Regions from separate parts of the Lysinibacillus sp. G4S2 genome, predicted to be linked through region 3. Evidence: riboswitches for the same ligand, from Rfam matches in the RefSeq annotation. Region 3 holds a riboswitch; each other region holds the start of a gene.

Region 1 (5,645 bases), 1.8 Mb from region 3:
AGATAGCTCCCTTATCAATAGAAGTCACACCACCAATTAATTGAAAGAGTGTGCTTTTTCCACTTCCTGACGGACCAATAATCGCCACAAATTCCCCGTCCTTCACTTCAAAAGATAAATTACGAATGACTGGAAGGGAATCAAAGGATTTATCAATGTTTTGAATGCTGAGCATGTAGGCCTCTCCCCTTCACAACGAGCTTTTCTAATAATCGAATAGCACTAAATAATAATAAACTTAAAATTACAATGGCAAAAATCGCTACAAACACACGATCTGTTCGAAATGAAGATTGTGCCAATGTCATATAGACACCAATCCCCTTTTTCGCACCTAGCCATTCTGCAATGACCGCTCCCATAACGCTATAGGTTGCCGCGATCTTAATGCCTGAAAAAATCGCTGGATACGCATACGGCCATTCAAGTTTCCAAAAGGTTTGTGCTTTCGTTGCACCGACCATCTCAAAATAATGTTTCAGCTCTGGTGAGGTTTGACGAAAGCCATCCATTGCCGAGATCACAATTGGAAAAAAGCACACGAGACAAATAATAATAAGCTTTGGCAATAAACCAAATCCAAACCAAATGATTAATAGCGGTGCTAGGACGAGCACAGGAACATTCTGTGACATAATGAGAATAGGATAAAATAGCTCCCGAATAAACGTAAAACGATGTAATAACACGGCAACCGTTAGCCCGCACAATATCCCGATAGCAAGACCTAGAAGTGCTAATTGAACAGTTGCAAACGCATGCGGCAAGAACGTTTCATACGATTGAAAGCCTTCTTTCAAAATGGCACTTGGTGCAGGCAATAGCCAATGTGGAACATCTGCCAAACGGACAATTAGTTCCCATATGAATAAGAGGAAGGCGATAAAAATTATCGTCCTTCCTTGTTTGATTACCGACTTCATCACTGATATTTCTCCGTTAACGTACCCATTGTAATACCTGATGGCTGATATAAAATTTTCACTTGAGTAATGACATTAATAGCACCAAGTTCTATCATCTTATCATTCATTTTTTCGATGATTTGTAATAAAGTCGATAGCTCACCCTCCATTGTCGTTTCTAATGGATGAACTTCATATTTCACCCCTGATGCGTCTATAACGGCAATCGCTGCATCGACAAATGGAATAACATCTTCATATTTTTCAGTTTTCGGGATAATTTGTACACTAATTAATGAGTTTGCCATGTTATTTTGTCTCCTTTTTCGGTAAAAAGTCATTTGTAAATGCTTGTTCTGCGTTAAATTCGCCCTCTAAAACTTTGTTGTCGGCCATCCATTTTGCGTAGTTCTCCCAGACAGTTAGCTTTTGCTCGCCCCAGTGCGCCGCATCGTCTTGATACTTATCTGCTAGCCATTCCTGACTTTTATGCACGAGGTCTTTATCTAAGTCAGGTACCGCTTCTAATAAAATATCAGCCGCCTCACTCGGATGACTTATCGCATATTCATAGCCCTTTGCTGCAGCAGCGACAAATGCTTTGACTGTATCCGGATCATCCTTAATCATTTTTTCATTTGTAGCAAGTACAGGTGTGTAATAATCTAACTGATCACTATAATCTGTTAAATAAAGCATGTTCAATTTTTCACCACGAAGTTCTGCTTCAATCCCTGTCCATGCATAATAAATCCAGGCAAAATCAATATCTTTTTTCATCATTGTGAAGAAATCCAAATCACCTGCATTGACAATATCTAACTTATTAATATCCGCATTTTCTGTTTGCATAAGTGATTGTAGGACAGCCTTTTCAAGTGGTGCACCCCAGCCACCATATGTTTTACCTTCAAAATCCTTCGGTGACGTAATCCCTTTAGATGCAGTGGATGCAAAGCCAGAAGTATTATGTTGAATAATCGCTGCAATCGATACTAAAGGTACATCCTGCACACGTGCCTGTGTAATCCCTTCTTGGTAGCTTACGCCAAACTGAGCCTTACCAGACGCCACTAGTTGATCTGCACCCGTTTCGCCAGGTAATAAAATTTCAACATCTAAGCCCTGTTCTTTAAAGTAGCCAAGTTTTTCCGCTACATATAAACCTGTATGATTTGTATTCGGTGTCCAATCTAGCACGACCGATACCTTTTTTAATGCATTCGCATCGTTTTTATCCTTTGTCTCCTCTTTTTTGCTACAACCCACTAATGTTAAAAGTGTAGCCATCAGAATCAATAACCATTTTTTCATGTTTAATCCTCCCAGTAAGTAATGTGAAAGTGTTCATGAATGAATGTTTCCACCAGAAGAAAGCGTATTCACAATTAGTATGTACCCAAGGCTTGCACATACAACAAAAACATAAAAAAACGCCCAGGATTCCTCCCAGACGTTTTACAATCAGTATCAAAAACTTTCTTTTTTTTGAATAGATGTTCCCTACGCTGGTACGAGCCAAATCAGGTTCAAAGGGTCAGCGTCTATCGGACACAATCTCAGCTGGCAACTACCAGTCCCCCTACATTCTTTCCATATGAACTTTTCGTGATTATTATACCCATATCTATCTGTAAATGACAAGGGTCTCTTTACTAAAAGCGCTGTAAATATAATTTAACAGCCCCATCTCTCTCTTCAAGAGTTCCATCTTCTAAAATATATTTTTCATTTACCCCAAATAACTGCAATGTCCCTTCTTTTGTAAAACGTGGATTAAAGAGAACTAGTTGAACATCTTTAAAGTCGGGAAGCGATGATAAAGAGCCATCTTCTACTTTGTATAACTTAAATCGAGATTTATCCTCATTTGGTACAAACTCATTTAGAGCAAGTTTATTCTTGTAGACAGCTAAAGAAAAAGCCTTTTTACCATCAATCTTATGGTAAGATCCATCTACTAAATCAACATAACCTGTCTCTAAGCTTTTTCCATTTTTAAAGGAAGCATAAATTTTTTGGTCGGTAAGTGCAATGTCCAACGTTCCTTTAAAAGGTAATTCGTATTGCTTCTCTTTTTCTGTTCCAACATCATAGAGCGTAAAGCGCACCACTTCTTCACCATCTTTTTTAACGACTTCTGGTATAAGCAACTGATTATCCTGGTAAATCGGCTGACTTACTGAACTATTATCAAAGAATTGTTTATATTGTTTTACCTCGTTTGTACGTAAATTCGTCAAGCTATAAATAGTTTGACCTTTTTTTGTATCATTTTTATCTGTCAATAGTATATCATCATCTAAATCTATAAAAGAACTAGTAGAAAATTCTTTGACCTCTAACGTCTCCCTATTTTTAACGAAAACATCCTCCTCTTTACCATCACCCATCCAAACAAGCCAGTTTTCATTCACGAGAATCTTTGAAATAGGCGATTCACCCTTCATCTCAACTTTTTCAATTTGTGTATCGATTGCATAAGAATAAATGTTACCTCCTTCGTAGTAAAAGAAAGAGTTTGTTGCATCATCAAATATAGCTGTGAATAACGTTTCAGTAGAACGACCTGGTATACTAATTTCTTCATAAGTTCGATCAGTTACTTGCGAAACAATCAATTGTTCTATACCGTCTTCTATAAATGGATAACTTAGCAAGATTGTAAGAGCCAAGGCTGAAACTCCAACTACTACAGGCTTCCACCCATGTTTTTTTACAGGCTGTTGCTGCTGGACAAATCTATCATGCGCCGCCGATAAGATTCCTTCTTTTTTCTGGGTGGTTAATTCTATATTGTCGGGTATTATATCCTTCAATCGTTCATGTAAATTCGTTTCCATTATAAAACCCCTCCTTTTCCAATTGAATGCCTACCCGTTTTCTCCCCCTTGCTAGCCTTGTCTTCACTGTGTTAACGGAACATTGTAAAACTAATGCAATGTCGTTCACCGAAAGTTCATCATAATAATAAAGCCAAAGTACTTCTCGATATTTTGTTTCTAATGTAGTAATAGTGTCAGCAATAACATCTATCTCTTCTTTCTTTAAAATTTCTGATTCCGCTGAAATTGAGGTATCACGCTTTTTAAAAAAACTTGTCAATTCAGTTTTTCTATACGCCCAACTTTTAAAGTAATTATGACATTCGTTCACGACCATACGATATAAGTATGTTTTTACACTAGAACGCCCTTCAAATTGCTCCATTTGAATGTAATATCGAATAAACACTTCTTGCACAATATCCTCTGCTTTCTCTTTACTTTTTACATATGTATAAGCTAGTCGTAGTAAGTAATTACCGTATAAATCCATAGCTTCACGTAGCTGTGCATCTCTTTGTTGTTTTTCCAACGTATATCCTCCCTTCATTCGATTGTATAAGTTAGACAAAGCACAAAGCTTGTTGGTTTCAATTTACATAAAAAAACCCAGCTCTCAAAAAGAGCATGGGCTAGAAAATTACTTTTATTTTTCTTCTTTTTTGGATGTTAATACGTGTGAAATGGCACCGTCTGTCGCGATATCTACTTTAAAGGAGCCGTTTGAATGGCGGTCTGCTCGAGTCAATGCTTGTACATCGAGGATTTCTTGCCCACCTTTTTCGGTTTCGATGATTAGCTGTTCCTCATCAGTAGCCTTCACTACAGCCACGATACGATGTGGGTTCGCTTTTAACTCTGTTAACACTTTTAAGCCGCGTTTAGCACGACTTGTCATTTCTACCTCAGCTACATTCATTTTCTTCACAGCACCACGTTGTGTCACAATCACAACGTATTCAGTGTCATTTGGCTGTAATACATTGACACCGACTAACGCTTCTCCCTCTTTCAGTGTAATCCCTTTGACGCCACCTGTTTTTACGCCTGTTACTGGTAATTCCTCAATTGGGAAGCGGATTGAATAGGCTGTATCAGTCGTTAATAATAATTCCACCTCGTCTGACACGAAATCTACAAAAATCATTTCATCGCCTGTTTTAACATTCATCGTTTTAATTGGCTTTGAATAACGAGTTACCGCATAATCTGCTAAAGGTGAACGTTTAATTTGTCCATCTTTCGTTGCCGTTAAGACATACGTATTGGCCTGTTCAAATGTCTCAAATCCGTATACAGCAATAATGGATTCATCTTCTCCAGTCGGCACAATACTTGAAATATGCTGACCAAGATCCTTCCAACGTATATCTGGTAGCTCATGGACAGGCTGATAAATGTAATTACCTCGATTTGTGAACAGCAGTAGATGATGCTGTGTATTTAAATTTGCTTCATACAATAAATAATCGGAATCCTTCATCGCAAAATCCTGACCGTTCGAGGCGGCATGTGAACGTGTAGATGTACGCTTAATATAGCCATCCTTTGTGACAGTCACTACGACCTCTTCACTTGGGACAAGAACATCTAAAGTAATTTTAATTTCTTCAATTTCTTGTTCAATTTTTGAACGACGTGGTTCTGCAAAACGCTTTTTAATATCAAGTAATTCTTGTTTAATAACGCGTATAAGCTTAGCTTCACTATTAAGAATACCTTCAAGCTTGGCAATAAGTTTATTTAATTCATCCTGTTCATTGCGAAGCTCCGTTATATCTGTATTTGTTAAACGGTATAATTGCAAGCTCACGATTGCCTCTGATTGCACTTCTGTAAAGTCGAACTTCACCTGTAAATTCGTTTTCGCATCTCGTTTATCATTTGAGGAACGAATTGTTGCAATGACTTCATC
Region 2 (5,645 bases), 3.1 Mb from region 3:
TGACGAATTGCACTTAAATTGAAATCTTGTAAATTTTCAAGTGCTGCCATAAATCGATATTCGGTTGGTGTACAGCACAGAATATTAATATGGAATTTTTCAAGCAGCGTGAGGTATGTTGTCGCATCAAAGTGACCTTTGTAGACAAATGCTGTTGCACCACTTCCTAATGTAGCGAGAAACGGACTCCAAATCCATTTTTGCCAGCCTGGAGCTGCTGTAGCCCAAACTATGTCACCTTCTTGAACACCTAACCAATTCGGTGCAGTTGTTCGTAAATGTGCATAACCCCAGCTATGTGTATGTACGGCTGCTTTTGGATTGCCTGTTGTACCACTCGTATAGGCTAAAAATGCAATGTCAGTACTTCTAGTAGGTGTAGAACTTATGTAGGTTGTTGGTTGGCTTTGCATTTTTTCAAGCAACGGCTGCCATGATTCATGTGCATGGCCAATGACAAATTTCTGTATGCCTTGTGAATTTTGAACAGCATCAAATTGTTCAACATAAGGCTCAAATGCAACAACGCCTTTTGCATTAGCATGATTGATTCGATATTCAATATCTTTAGTTCTCAACATCTCTGAGCTTGGTATAATCGTTAGCCCCGCCTTTAAGGCCGCAAGATAAACGATATACGCTTCAACTGATCTTGGTACCATGACTAAAATAACATCATCTTTTGTTAAACCATAAGATGTAAATACATGTGCTGCCTGATTCGCCTTTTCAAGTAAACTAGCATATGTAATGTATTGAATTTCCTCATTTTCGTTATAAACGATCAATGCATTTTTTGTAGAATCCTGTGCATATTTTTCGATTTCCTCTGAAATGTTATACCACTCTGGTGCGATTAAATCTTGTCGTTTCATGGCAAATGCCCCCTTTTGCTATGCTCATTATAAAACTCAATTTTTATCATTTTCAATGAAAGGCACTCAATTTTAAAAAGTCATGACAACTATCATGCTCTGCTATATGGCATCAGTCACGTCTTAGTTCAAAAAAACTCTCTATTGAACACTAAAGAAAAATATGGTACATTTTGGTCAACTAAAAGCAAGATTGCAGGGGGACTCATTTAGAGTTGAGAAGGTAAAACCTGACCCTTTGAACCTGTTAGTTAATACTGACGTAGGGAGCAATTCACATCTAATTCATTGATGAAAGGCTCTTTTTACGTGTTTTTTTCTGCACGAAAAAGGGCCTTTTTTGCATGCTTACGTCCATCCATTAGAGGAGGACTTAAATTGATTATTCAAAATATCCGTAAACAAAATCCACTGATTCATTGCATTACCAATTATGTTGTGGCAAATTTCCAAGCAAATGGCTTATTAGCAATAGGCGCTTCGCCAGTCATGGCTGATGACAGTCATGAAGTTGAAGAAATGGTCGCTATTGCTTCAGGCTTATTGTTAAATATCGGTACCCTTAATGAACAGATGAAAGAATCAATGCTACTTGCAGGAAAAAAGGCAAATGCTCAGGGCATTCCCGTTGTTTTAGATCCTGTTGCTGCAGGTGCAACTTCTTACCGTAAACAGACGGTACAGCAATTATTGGCGGAAATAAAATTTGCAGCAATTCGTTGTAATATCGGAGAGCTTGCAGCGATTGCCAATGTAGACTGGCAACAAAAAGGCGTAGATAGTGGTACTGGTTCAATTTCATTAGAAGTTGAGGCAAAACAAATAGCTCAACTCTACAATTGTATTGTTATTGTGACCGGTGAAAAGGATTTTATTACTGATGGCAAACAGCATCAATGGGTTACAGGTGGAAATTCTCAAATGACAGAAGTCACTGGAACTGGCTGCTTATTAAGTGCTATTTGTTGCGCCGCCTACACCGCAGGGAATGAACCATATTACCAATTGGTCGATACTTTATCGCTTTATAAAAAAGTGGCAGAACAAGCCGCTTCTGCGACTCATTACATTGGCGATTTTCAAATAACAATATTGAATGAACTACATCGTCTTTCCAAGGATGGTGAAGAATGATGCATATTGTAACGACAATTGCTGGTTCAGATAGTGGTGGCGGTGCGGGCATACAAGCTGATTTAAAAACATTTCAGGAATTAAAGGTGTTTGGAACGTCTGTTATTACAGCTTTAACTGCCCAGAACACACTTGGTGTATCGGATGTCTTACCAATTGAAGTTAGCTTTGTTGAAAAACAACTTAAAGCACTAATCGAGGATTTTTCAATTAGTGCTATTAAAACAGGAATGCTATTTTCTTCCGAAATAATTCAATCAATCGCACATATTTTAGCCGAAGTAAATATTCCACTAATTGTCGATCCAGTCATGATTGCAAAAGGTGGCGAAAGCTTATTACAGCAAGAAGCAATTGTTGCAATACGTAGGTATTTACTTCCTTTAGCAACAATCGTAACACCGAACATACCTGAAGCTGAAACACTTTCTGGAAGAAAAATTAAAACGTTGGCAGATATTCAGGACGTGGCTTACATCTTCTTACAAATGGGCGTTCAATGTGTCATTATTAAAGGCGGTCATTTAGCCGATAAATATTATGCTATTGACTATGTATTTTTGCAAGATGGTCAATCATTTTCCATGCAGTCCACTCGTATTGCTACAAAAAATACACATGGTACAGGCTGTACGTTCTCCGCTGCACTAACTGCTTTTCTTGGAAGTGGGCTTCCCATTAAAGAAGCGATTGTGGAAGCAAAAAAGTTTATTCAATTAGCCATAACTCATGATTTATCTCTCGGTCATGGTCATGGTCATGGTCCAACAAATCATTTTGCTTATCAAAACTTTAAGGATTCTTATGAGGTGATCATTCATGAAACGTGACGATTTACAGTTATATTTTATTATGGGTACTCTTAATGTTTTAAATCAGGAGCCACTAAACGTTTTAGAGAAGGCTCTACAATCCGGAATTACCATGTTTCAATTTCGTGAAAAAGGACCAAATGCTCTCACTGGACAAGCGTATGAAAGTTTTGCAAGAGACTGTCAAAAGCTCTGTCAACAATATAATGTTCCGTTTATCGTCAATGATGATGTAGAGCTTGCTGTAAAGCTTGGAGCTGATGGTGTTCATATTGGACAAAAGGATTTACCTGTGTCGCTGGTACGCGAAAAAGTTGGTAACATGATTTTAGGTGTTTCTGTTCATTCACAAGCTGAATTACAAACTGCCCTACAATATGGGGCTGACTATGTAGGAATTGGCCCTATTTTCGCAACCACCTCTAAAAGCGATGCTAACCCACCTAGTGGAACTAATTTTTTAGAGCAAGTTCGGATACGATATCCGGAGCTCCCTATCGTTGCAATTGGAGGCATAAATTGCTCGAATGCACATACGGTATTTAAAGCAGGCGCGGATGGAATAGCTGTTATTTCTGCGATTTGCGAAAGTGAGGATATCTCAAATACAATCTCTACATTTAAATCATTTGGGGGATAAAAAAATAAAAAATTAAACAAACTAAAACCAGTGCCTTTTACGGTCACTGGTTTTAAGTTTAATAATTGCTAATTAAGCAATTATTGATTGTTGTTTGGCATACCTTTTAATTGAGATTCTGCCATTTGTACAAGACGTTTAGTGATTTCACCGCCAACGGAACCGTTAGCACGAGCTGAAGCGTCAGCTCCTAATTGAACACCAAATTCTTGTGCAATTTCGTATTTCATTTGATCAAGCGCTTGTTGTACACCAGGTACTGCAAGCTGGTTTGAACTGCGGTTTGTGTTGTTCGCCATGTCTCTCACCTCCTTGTGAATATAGAATGTGCGATATTAGATTTTTAATACAAAAATTTTATAGGTAAATTGTACCTCGGAAGGAAGCCAAATTAAAAAGCCGACTCAAATGGATTTTTGAGTCGGCTCGCAAGTTTCTTCTATAGAAGATCTGCAAATTTATCTGCTTCTTGCTCTTTTTTCGGGAAAATATAGACCTCTCGATTTTTCACTGCTCGTTCGATTAATTCATCAAAATCCGAGAAGCTTTCATAATGCTCAACCTTTTCAAGCTTTGGCTTTGTTTTTGGACTTGCAGGCGTGAAAATTGTACAGCAATCTTCAAATGGCTGAATAGACGTTTCATATGTGCCAATTTTCTCTGCAATATCGATAATTTCTAATTTATCTGATGAGATTAATGGGCGTAAAATCGGTGTGTTCGTTACGGCGTTAATAGCTGTAAGGCTTTCAAGAGTTTGACTCGCTACTTGTCCAAGACTTTCACCTGTAACAATAGCTAATGCACCAATTTCTTCACGTACTTTGTCAGCAACTTTTAGCATCATACGGCGAGTTGTTGTCATTGATACATTTGAAGGTACTTTTTCTTTAATAAGAACTTGAATTTCAGTGAAAGGAATAACATGTAAACGAATACTTGCTCCAAACTTCGTTAATTCATTAGCAAGTACCTTTACTTTTTCCAATGAATTTTGGCTTGTATACGGTGGGCTAAAGAAGTGAATCGCTTCTAAGCGCACTCCTCGTTTCATCATTAAATAACCAGCAACAGGACTATCAATACCACCAGAAAGCATTAATAAAGATTTACCATTAGAGCCTACAGGCATTCCACCTGCACCCGGAATAACTTGTGCCATCATATATGTAGCATCATGTCGCACCTCTACACGAAGCTCGATATCAGGCTTTTTCACTTTTACCGATAAGTTTTGATATTGAGGTAAAACATAACCACCAATTTCGCGTTGAATGGCATGTGATTCTAGAGGAAATGTTTTATCTGTGCGTTTTACTTCTACTTTAAAAGTACGCTGTTCATTTTTAAATGTATCCATAATAGTTATCGCAAGTTTTTTCATGGCCTCTATATCTTTTTCACACGCTGCCACAGGACTGAATGATTGAATACCAAAAATTTGAGGTAATCCTTTTAATAGTGCATCCATTTGTGTTTCATCTTGTATAGCTATAAACATACGATCGCGCTCTGTACGAATGTGTAGATGTCCTAAATCAGCGAACGCGTGACGAATGTTTTCACGTAAGCGACGAATAAAATCCATTTTGTTGCGACCTTTTGTAGAAAGCTCGCCATATCGAATTAAAATTTCTTTCCAAATCATTATTTAAATTCTCCTTTAAGTTCCATCAATACTTTATCTAATACTTGTTTAAACTTTACTATATCTTCATCTGTTACATACGCGCCAAAGCTTATACGAATGACACCCTTTTTAAAATGCTCATCAAGATTTAGAGCTTCTACAACATGGCTTGTTTTTGTTTGCTTTGATGAACAAGCACTCGATGTCGAAACAATAACATTGCGTTTTTGCAATGCATTTATAATGACTTCACCTTTTAAATCGCGAATACTAAAAGATAAAATATGTGCCGCTCCTTGTGGCGTTGACAAAATATGCACGGCATCCCCATATCCATGTAATTGCGTGCATATTTCTTCATACCATCGACGGTATTTTTTTGTTCGGTCATTCATCGTCTCTACAGCTACTCGGGCTGCTTTGGATAAGGCCACAGCTTGAGGGACAGCTACTGTTCCACTGCGTAAACCAAACTCCTGTCCTCCACCAAGTGCATACGGTTGCCATTTCATTTTTTTACGGAATGCTAATACACCTGAGCCTTTAAAGCCATG
Region 3 (5,645 bases):
TTGTCATTGGGCCATTATCAAGAGTTGGGGATGATATTTGTTAGGAGTGGAGACTGGGGGATTCCTTGGGGTATATGTGATTTGACCATCTGACCAATGAAGCGTATGCGAAACGGCGATCCACCCCACGCTATTATGATGGGCTAATTTTAGATTGCTACTTTCGTGAAATTAGAGATTTTTTGTGGTAATCAAAATTTACCTTGTAAATAATATACACAAATGTAATAATAGATGATAGTAATGAAATATTACTATCATTTTAAAGTATTATATATTTGGGGGATCAAACATGACCAATATAATGAATTCTTTTGGTTTTCTAAGTTTTAAACTAGCAGAGGCTTTAGAAGAAAATCTCGAGAAATATATTAGCGAAAAATTTCAAATGAAATCCAGAGAAGTCGGGATCATGATGTCTGTAAAAGAAAAAAAGCTTAGCCAAATTCAAATAGGGCAGATTTTAAAGTTGGATAAAAATAGTGTCCGCTTTTTTATCGATAGTCTAGAAGAAAGAAAATATGTTTACAGGGAGAAAAATCAAGAAAATAGAAGAGAAAATTTAATATGCCTTACGGAACAGGGTGAAAATTTGGCAGAAGAATTGTTGAAGACCCTTGCGATTTCTGAGAATGAAGTTTTAAATGTACTTTCATTAGAAGAAAAAGAGCAATTGAAAGGCATATTGACAAAAGTATATGAAAATCGTGCACAGGAAAAATAAAATCATTAACGATGATGCCAAAATAAAAGGAGATGAAAGCTATGTCTCAATATCCTACGATTGAAAGAGACCCTAAATATTGGATTGGCGTGGTATCTCTCAATCATGTGCAAAAAGGGGTTGAGGGAGGATTCGGCCAGTTATGCCACGGTAAAGAAAGACCTTTGAAACGAATGCAAAAAGGAGATTGGATCATTTATTATTCTCCTAAAAAAAGTCTAGATGGTAACGAGCCTGTAAGAGCATTTACCGCAATTGGAAGAATAAAAGACGAGCGAATATACGAGTTCCAAATGGCAGAAAATTTTATTCCTTTTAGAAGAGATATAGACTTTTATAAAGAGGCAAAGGCTGTACCGATAAAAAGGATCTTAGATTATTTAGAATTTGTAGAAGATAAATCGAAATATGGTTATAAATTCAGATTTGGTCATTTTGAAATAAGCAAAAAAGACTTTTTACTAATTGCTCATGAAATGGGATTACCGTTGAAGTATGGATGAATTTAGTTGGATAAAAAACGTTACTTTCTTAATGAATTGCCATTAAGAAGTAACGTTTTTATATTGCAACCAATCATTATTTAAGCAGAGTGTTAAGGTTAGTTACAAATACTGTTTTACGCAAATTGCTAGCAATGACAATGCCTAAGACAGCACCAATAGTACTTGAAGTTAAAAAGGCTGGCATGAAAAATAAAGCAGCAACGGATGTCCCCATTAATAAGTGTGCGTAAGGTACTGCAATGAGTGAGGCAATAATACCTGTCCCGAATATTTCACCGACACCTGCTAGCCACTGCTTGCCGCTATATTTATAGGCTAGAGCTGCACATAAAGCACCAATGACACTGCCGGGTATAGCTAATAATGAGCCTGTGCCTGTTAAAATACGAATAATAGCTGTGACAAATGCGACCATAACAGTAGGCACTGGGCCAAGAATAATAGCGCCAATAACATTAATGGCATGCTGTACAGGGTAGGCACGTGCAATTCCCGTTGGTATTGAAACGAAGGTAGAACCTGCTACAGCAATTGCTACTAATAAGGCCATGATTGTTAGTTTTCGAATTGACATAATTTCCACTCCTTTAAAATATGAATTTAATCGTTAATAACGGTAAATTTGGTGTTCCGCCGGTAAACTAGTGAGATCCGCCGCTAAAACTGTGGAAAGCGCCGGTAAATCAGAGAATTCCGCCGCTAAAAGCGTGAGAAGCGCCGGTAAACCAGGAAGTTTCGCCGCTAAAAGTGAGAAAAGCGCCGGTAAATCAGGGAGTTCCGCCGCTAAAAGCGAGAAAAGCGCCGGTAAACTAGTGAATTCCGCCGGTAAAGCAGAGAAAAGCGCCGGTAAATCAGAGAATTCCGCCGCTAAAACTGTGAGAAGCGCCGGTAAATCAGAGAATTCCGCCGCTAAAAGCGTGAGAAGCGCCGGTAAATCAGAGAATTCCGCCACTAAAACTGTGAAAAGCGCCGGTAAACAAAAAAATTCCACCGCTACAGCGTAAAAAAGCCGACAACAATATAAAACCTAAAAAGGCCGCTTCCTAAAAAACATAGGAAGCGGCCTTGCATTTACATAGTAAAAAGCAAGTGTCGCCACTTCCCTCCGCTAGTGTGAACTAGATCAGGTTCAAAGGGTCCGTATATGACAATATACGTCTCAGCCTTTTAAAGACTCCCCTAGTGGTAATAATGGGTTTAACTCTTTAATTTTCTAATAATAATGTAGTAAAGACAGCCTGTTTTCCTTGATATACAAGGAGTTTTAACAGGGGAAATTAATCATAGTTACTTAACATTTTAGCACACTTGAAAGAACGGAGCTAGAACTCCTACATACTCAATGGATGGTCTAAAAGTGTCACGCTCAAAAAATAGAGAGACATCTTTCAAGTGAAGAACTGAGTTGAAGCGCAATCAAAAGTTCAGTATGTACGGAGCTTACAGAGTACGACGACCAACTTATGAAGAGATTTGTAGGGGTTTTATCATATGATGAATAATCTGTCGCCTTTTTATGTATTAAGTCTTTCCGTTTCGTGTGCATTATCACTATACAGTATTGTTGGAGGAAATGTGTAGATATATAATGAGATATGCACCGCGATACTAACTAAAGGAAAACCAAAACCATGAATACTAAACAAACCAATACGAATCGTTTAAAATTCATGCCTTTTCAGATGACGAGGGATATTTTAAGGGTGTGGAAGTATGCGTACCGTCCTTTTCTTTTATTTGAATTGGTATACAAACTGCTAACGATAAGTGTATTTATCCCGTTATTATCCATAATTTTTAACAAATTACTGGCTGTTGGGGGCTTCGAAGCGGCCGCGAATCATGACCTTCTGCGCTTCTTGTTCAGCAAATATGGCCTACTTAGTGTACTGGTAATGGTGCCAATTGCCATAATGCTCATATACACAGAGTTTACTGTGCTCTTCTATATTGCCTATTATGGGATTCAAGAGAAGCGCGCACGAATCCGCCCCGTATTGTTCAAGGCAATCTCTAGCTTACCAGGTTTATGGCGCGTCGGGGTTTTCGGACTTGCTCTCTATTTATTGCTCCTGTTCCCGCTACTTGATGTCAACATCAGCGGAACACTATTGCCGAATATGACGGTTCCGAACTTTATTACGGGCGAGCTGATGAAGACAACCTTCGGAACGATCGTTCTTGTTATCGTTGGACTGCTTATCCTGGCATTGAACTTAATCTGTATCTATGCTCTGCCGATTATGGTATTGGAAGGCAAGTATCAATTCTGGAACGCCGTTCGCGAGAGCAAGCAATTGTTCTGGCGTAGTAAGTGGTCATTAGTTAGAGCTGTGTTTGAATGGGCATTAATCTTCCTGTTGCTGTTCATTCTACTTATCTGTCTAATCAGCTTAATCGTGTTTCTCCTTCCTAGTGGAGATGGCGATTCCAGATTAATGATTACCATTGGCATCACGCTGAGCTTTGGTTTGTATATCGCAACACCGATTATGACTCCAATGTTCATTACTATTATCACCCTGCTATATGTACGCTATCAAGGCCATGACCGTGTGAATATTGATACCGATGGAGTCGATGCTTCTGTCTGGAAAGGACGCGATATGCAGCGTTCGCTCATGCGACGTTATCGTGCAGCGCTGACTGCGTTCGGAATGCTCATTCTTATTGTTATAGGCTGGGGAGCAACTACCCTGTTGACTGATTGGGGGGAAGCCAATGAGGAGTTTATCATTATGGCTCATCGGGGCGACATTACTTCAGGCATAGAGAATACAATGGGTGCCTTCGAAGGCGCTATTCGGACAGGTGCCGATTATATCGAGCTCGATATTCTACAGACGAAAGATGGCAAGCTTGCGGTCATCCATGATGAGAATTTGAAACGACTGTCCGGCAGAGATGTGAATGTTTTTGATCTTTCCCTCGCCCAGCTTCAACAAATATCGCTGCAAGTAGGCAAGTTCCAAGATAATGTGCCATCTCTTGATGAGGTGTTGGAGCGTACGAAAGGTAAAATCAAACTTAATGTGGAGCTCAAAACACATGGACATGAGAAGGACTTTGTCCCTGTCTTAGTCGATACGATTCGTAGACATAAGGCAGAACAACAGGTCATTTTCCAGAGCTTAGATTATGAGCTCGTAAAGGAAGTAAAGAAGGCTGCACCGGATTTAACAGTCGGGTATGTCATATTCGCTACATTCACTTCGCTCAATCAGTTCGAAGCAGATTTCTTCGTCGTCGAAGAGTCTTTTGCCAGTCCTCGATTGATTAGTTCAGCGAAAATGATCGGTAAGCCGATTTATGTTTGGACTGTGAATGATGTGAACAGCGTTGAACACTTCTATACGTTAGGTGTGGATGGCATCATAACGGACATTGTCAGTGACGCAAAGGAGACCGTTCAAATGCTACATAAAGAATAGAGTCGGAAATGAAAATATCATCTGCTCCTTTTTGAATAAAGCACGAACACCCGGTATTTAGCGCGAGGCCTAAATACCGGGTGTTTTGCGTTATCTATAGTTGTACATCATGACCCTCAGCCTGCAACTTTTGCTATTTCTTGTGTATATAAATCCCAATGACCGAAAGATGTTATCATACGTATTTGTTGCAAGACTATCATATCCACACTCTACACGATAGAATGTTCCGGTAGATGACATTTGATAAAGTTGGTGAATTCTTAAAAAACCTTTCTCATACGGCAAGCGAATATAATTTTCCCATATATATTGTTCAACGAGTTATTTAATGGTTGGGGTCATACTACCAAAAATAGTCAATGAATTTTCAACCTATTCTGTATCAGGATGCAAAAGGTGTGGTGCTTTTTTCATTGTCCAAATAAGGGCAAGGAAGAAGCAAGCCATTAAAATAATAGACCCGAAAATATAAGGGCTGTTCATATTCCAATCAAATAATATACCTGCTAAAGCTGGACCAATCATATTACCAAGACTCATATATGCATTGTTCAGACCAGCTGCAAAGCCTTGCTCATTCTCAGCAAGCTTCGAAATCAATGTGTTGACAGCTGGGCGAATCAATGTCGTAGCAGTAGAGAAGATTGTCGCTACAACTAAAATAAGTGCAAAGCCAGACACAAATAATATTAAGAAAATCGATACGGATGCAATAAATAAATTAACTAACACTACTTTCATTTCGCCGAAGCGCTTAAAGAGTGGCGTAATCACAAACATTTGGACAACAACACCAAATGCTCCACCAACAACTAAGATAATAGCGATATCTGTAGGTGTGTAATTAAATTTGTCTGTAACAAATAATGATAATGTTGTTTGGAAGTTAGCAATCCCAAATGAGAATACCATCATAATAATGAGCATTACAAAGTAAGGCATATGTACTGAACGTACCATTTGCTTCGCAAGGTTGTCTTG

Evidence for each region. A riboswitch is a leader RNA that binds a small molecule or an ion and turns the genes downstream of it on or off. The one in region 3 is predicted to bind thiamine pyrophosphate.
Region 1: linked by a shared signal. The riboswitch ahead of QUF91_RS14460 (ABC transporter substrate-binding protein) and the one ahead of QUF91_RS05325 (hypothetical protein) in region 3 are both predicted to bind thiamine pyrophosphate.
Region 2: linked by a shared signal. The riboswitch ahead of thiM (hydroxyethylthiazole kinase) and the one ahead of QUF91_RS05325 (hypothetical protein) in region 3 are both predicted to bind thiamine pyrophosphate.

The regions. Positions count from the first base shown of each region.
Region 1 is NZ_JAUCFJ010000002.1:2,806,618-2,812,262, forward strand. Features, by position in the region: gene QUF91_RS14445 (ABC transporter ATP-binding protein) at 1-175, opposite strand, end outside; gene QUF91_RS14450 (ABC transporter permease) at 153-923, opposite strand; gene QUF91_RS14455 (thiamine-binding protein) at 923-1,213, opposite strand; gene QUF91_RS14460 (ABC transporter substrate-binding protein) at 1,215-2,219, opposite strand; TPP riboswitch at 2,389-2,499, opposite strand; gene QUF91_RS14465 (hypothetical protein) at 2,561-3,748, opposite strand; gene QUF91_RS14470 (sigma-70 family RNA polymerase sigma factor) at 3,729-4,262, opposite strand; gene parC (DNA topoisomerase IV subunit A) at 4,377-5,645, opposite strand, start outside.
Region 2 is NZ_JAUCFJ010000002.1:4,132,029-4,137,673, forward strand. Features, by position in the region: gene mbcS (acyl-CoA synthetase MbcS) at 1-875, opposite strand, end outside; TPP riboswitch at 1,063-1,161, shown strand; gene thiM (hydroxyethylthiazole kinase) at 1,254-2,009, shown strand; gene thiD (bifunctional hydroxymethylpyrimidine kinase/phosphomethylpyrimidine kinase) at 2,009-2,839, shown strand; gene thiE (thiamine phosphate synthase) at 2,829-3,461, shown strand; gene QUF91_RS20995 (alpha/beta-type small acid-soluble spore protein) at 3,542-3,760, opposite strand; gene thiI (tRNA uracil 4-sulfurtransferase ThiI) at 3,901-5,109, opposite strand; gene QUF91_RS21005 (cysteine desulfurase family protein) at 5,109-5,645, opposite strand, start outside.
Region 3 is NZ_JAUCFJ010000002.1:1,050,949-1,056,593, forward strand. Features, by position in the region: gene QUF91_RS05310 (MarR family winged helix-turn-helix transcriptional regulator) at 293-724, shown strand; gene QUF91_RS05315 (EVE domain-containing protein) at 766-1,227, shown strand; gene thiW (energy coupling factor transporter S component ThiW) at 1,304-1,804, opposite strand; gene QUF91_RS05325 (hypothetical protein) at 1,838-2,221, opposite strand; TPP riboswitch at 2,314-2,421, opposite strand; gene QUF91_RS05330 (glycerophosphodiester phosphodiesterase) at 2,862-4,661, shown strand; gene QUF91_RS05335 (MFS transporter) at 5,037-5,645, opposite strand, start outside.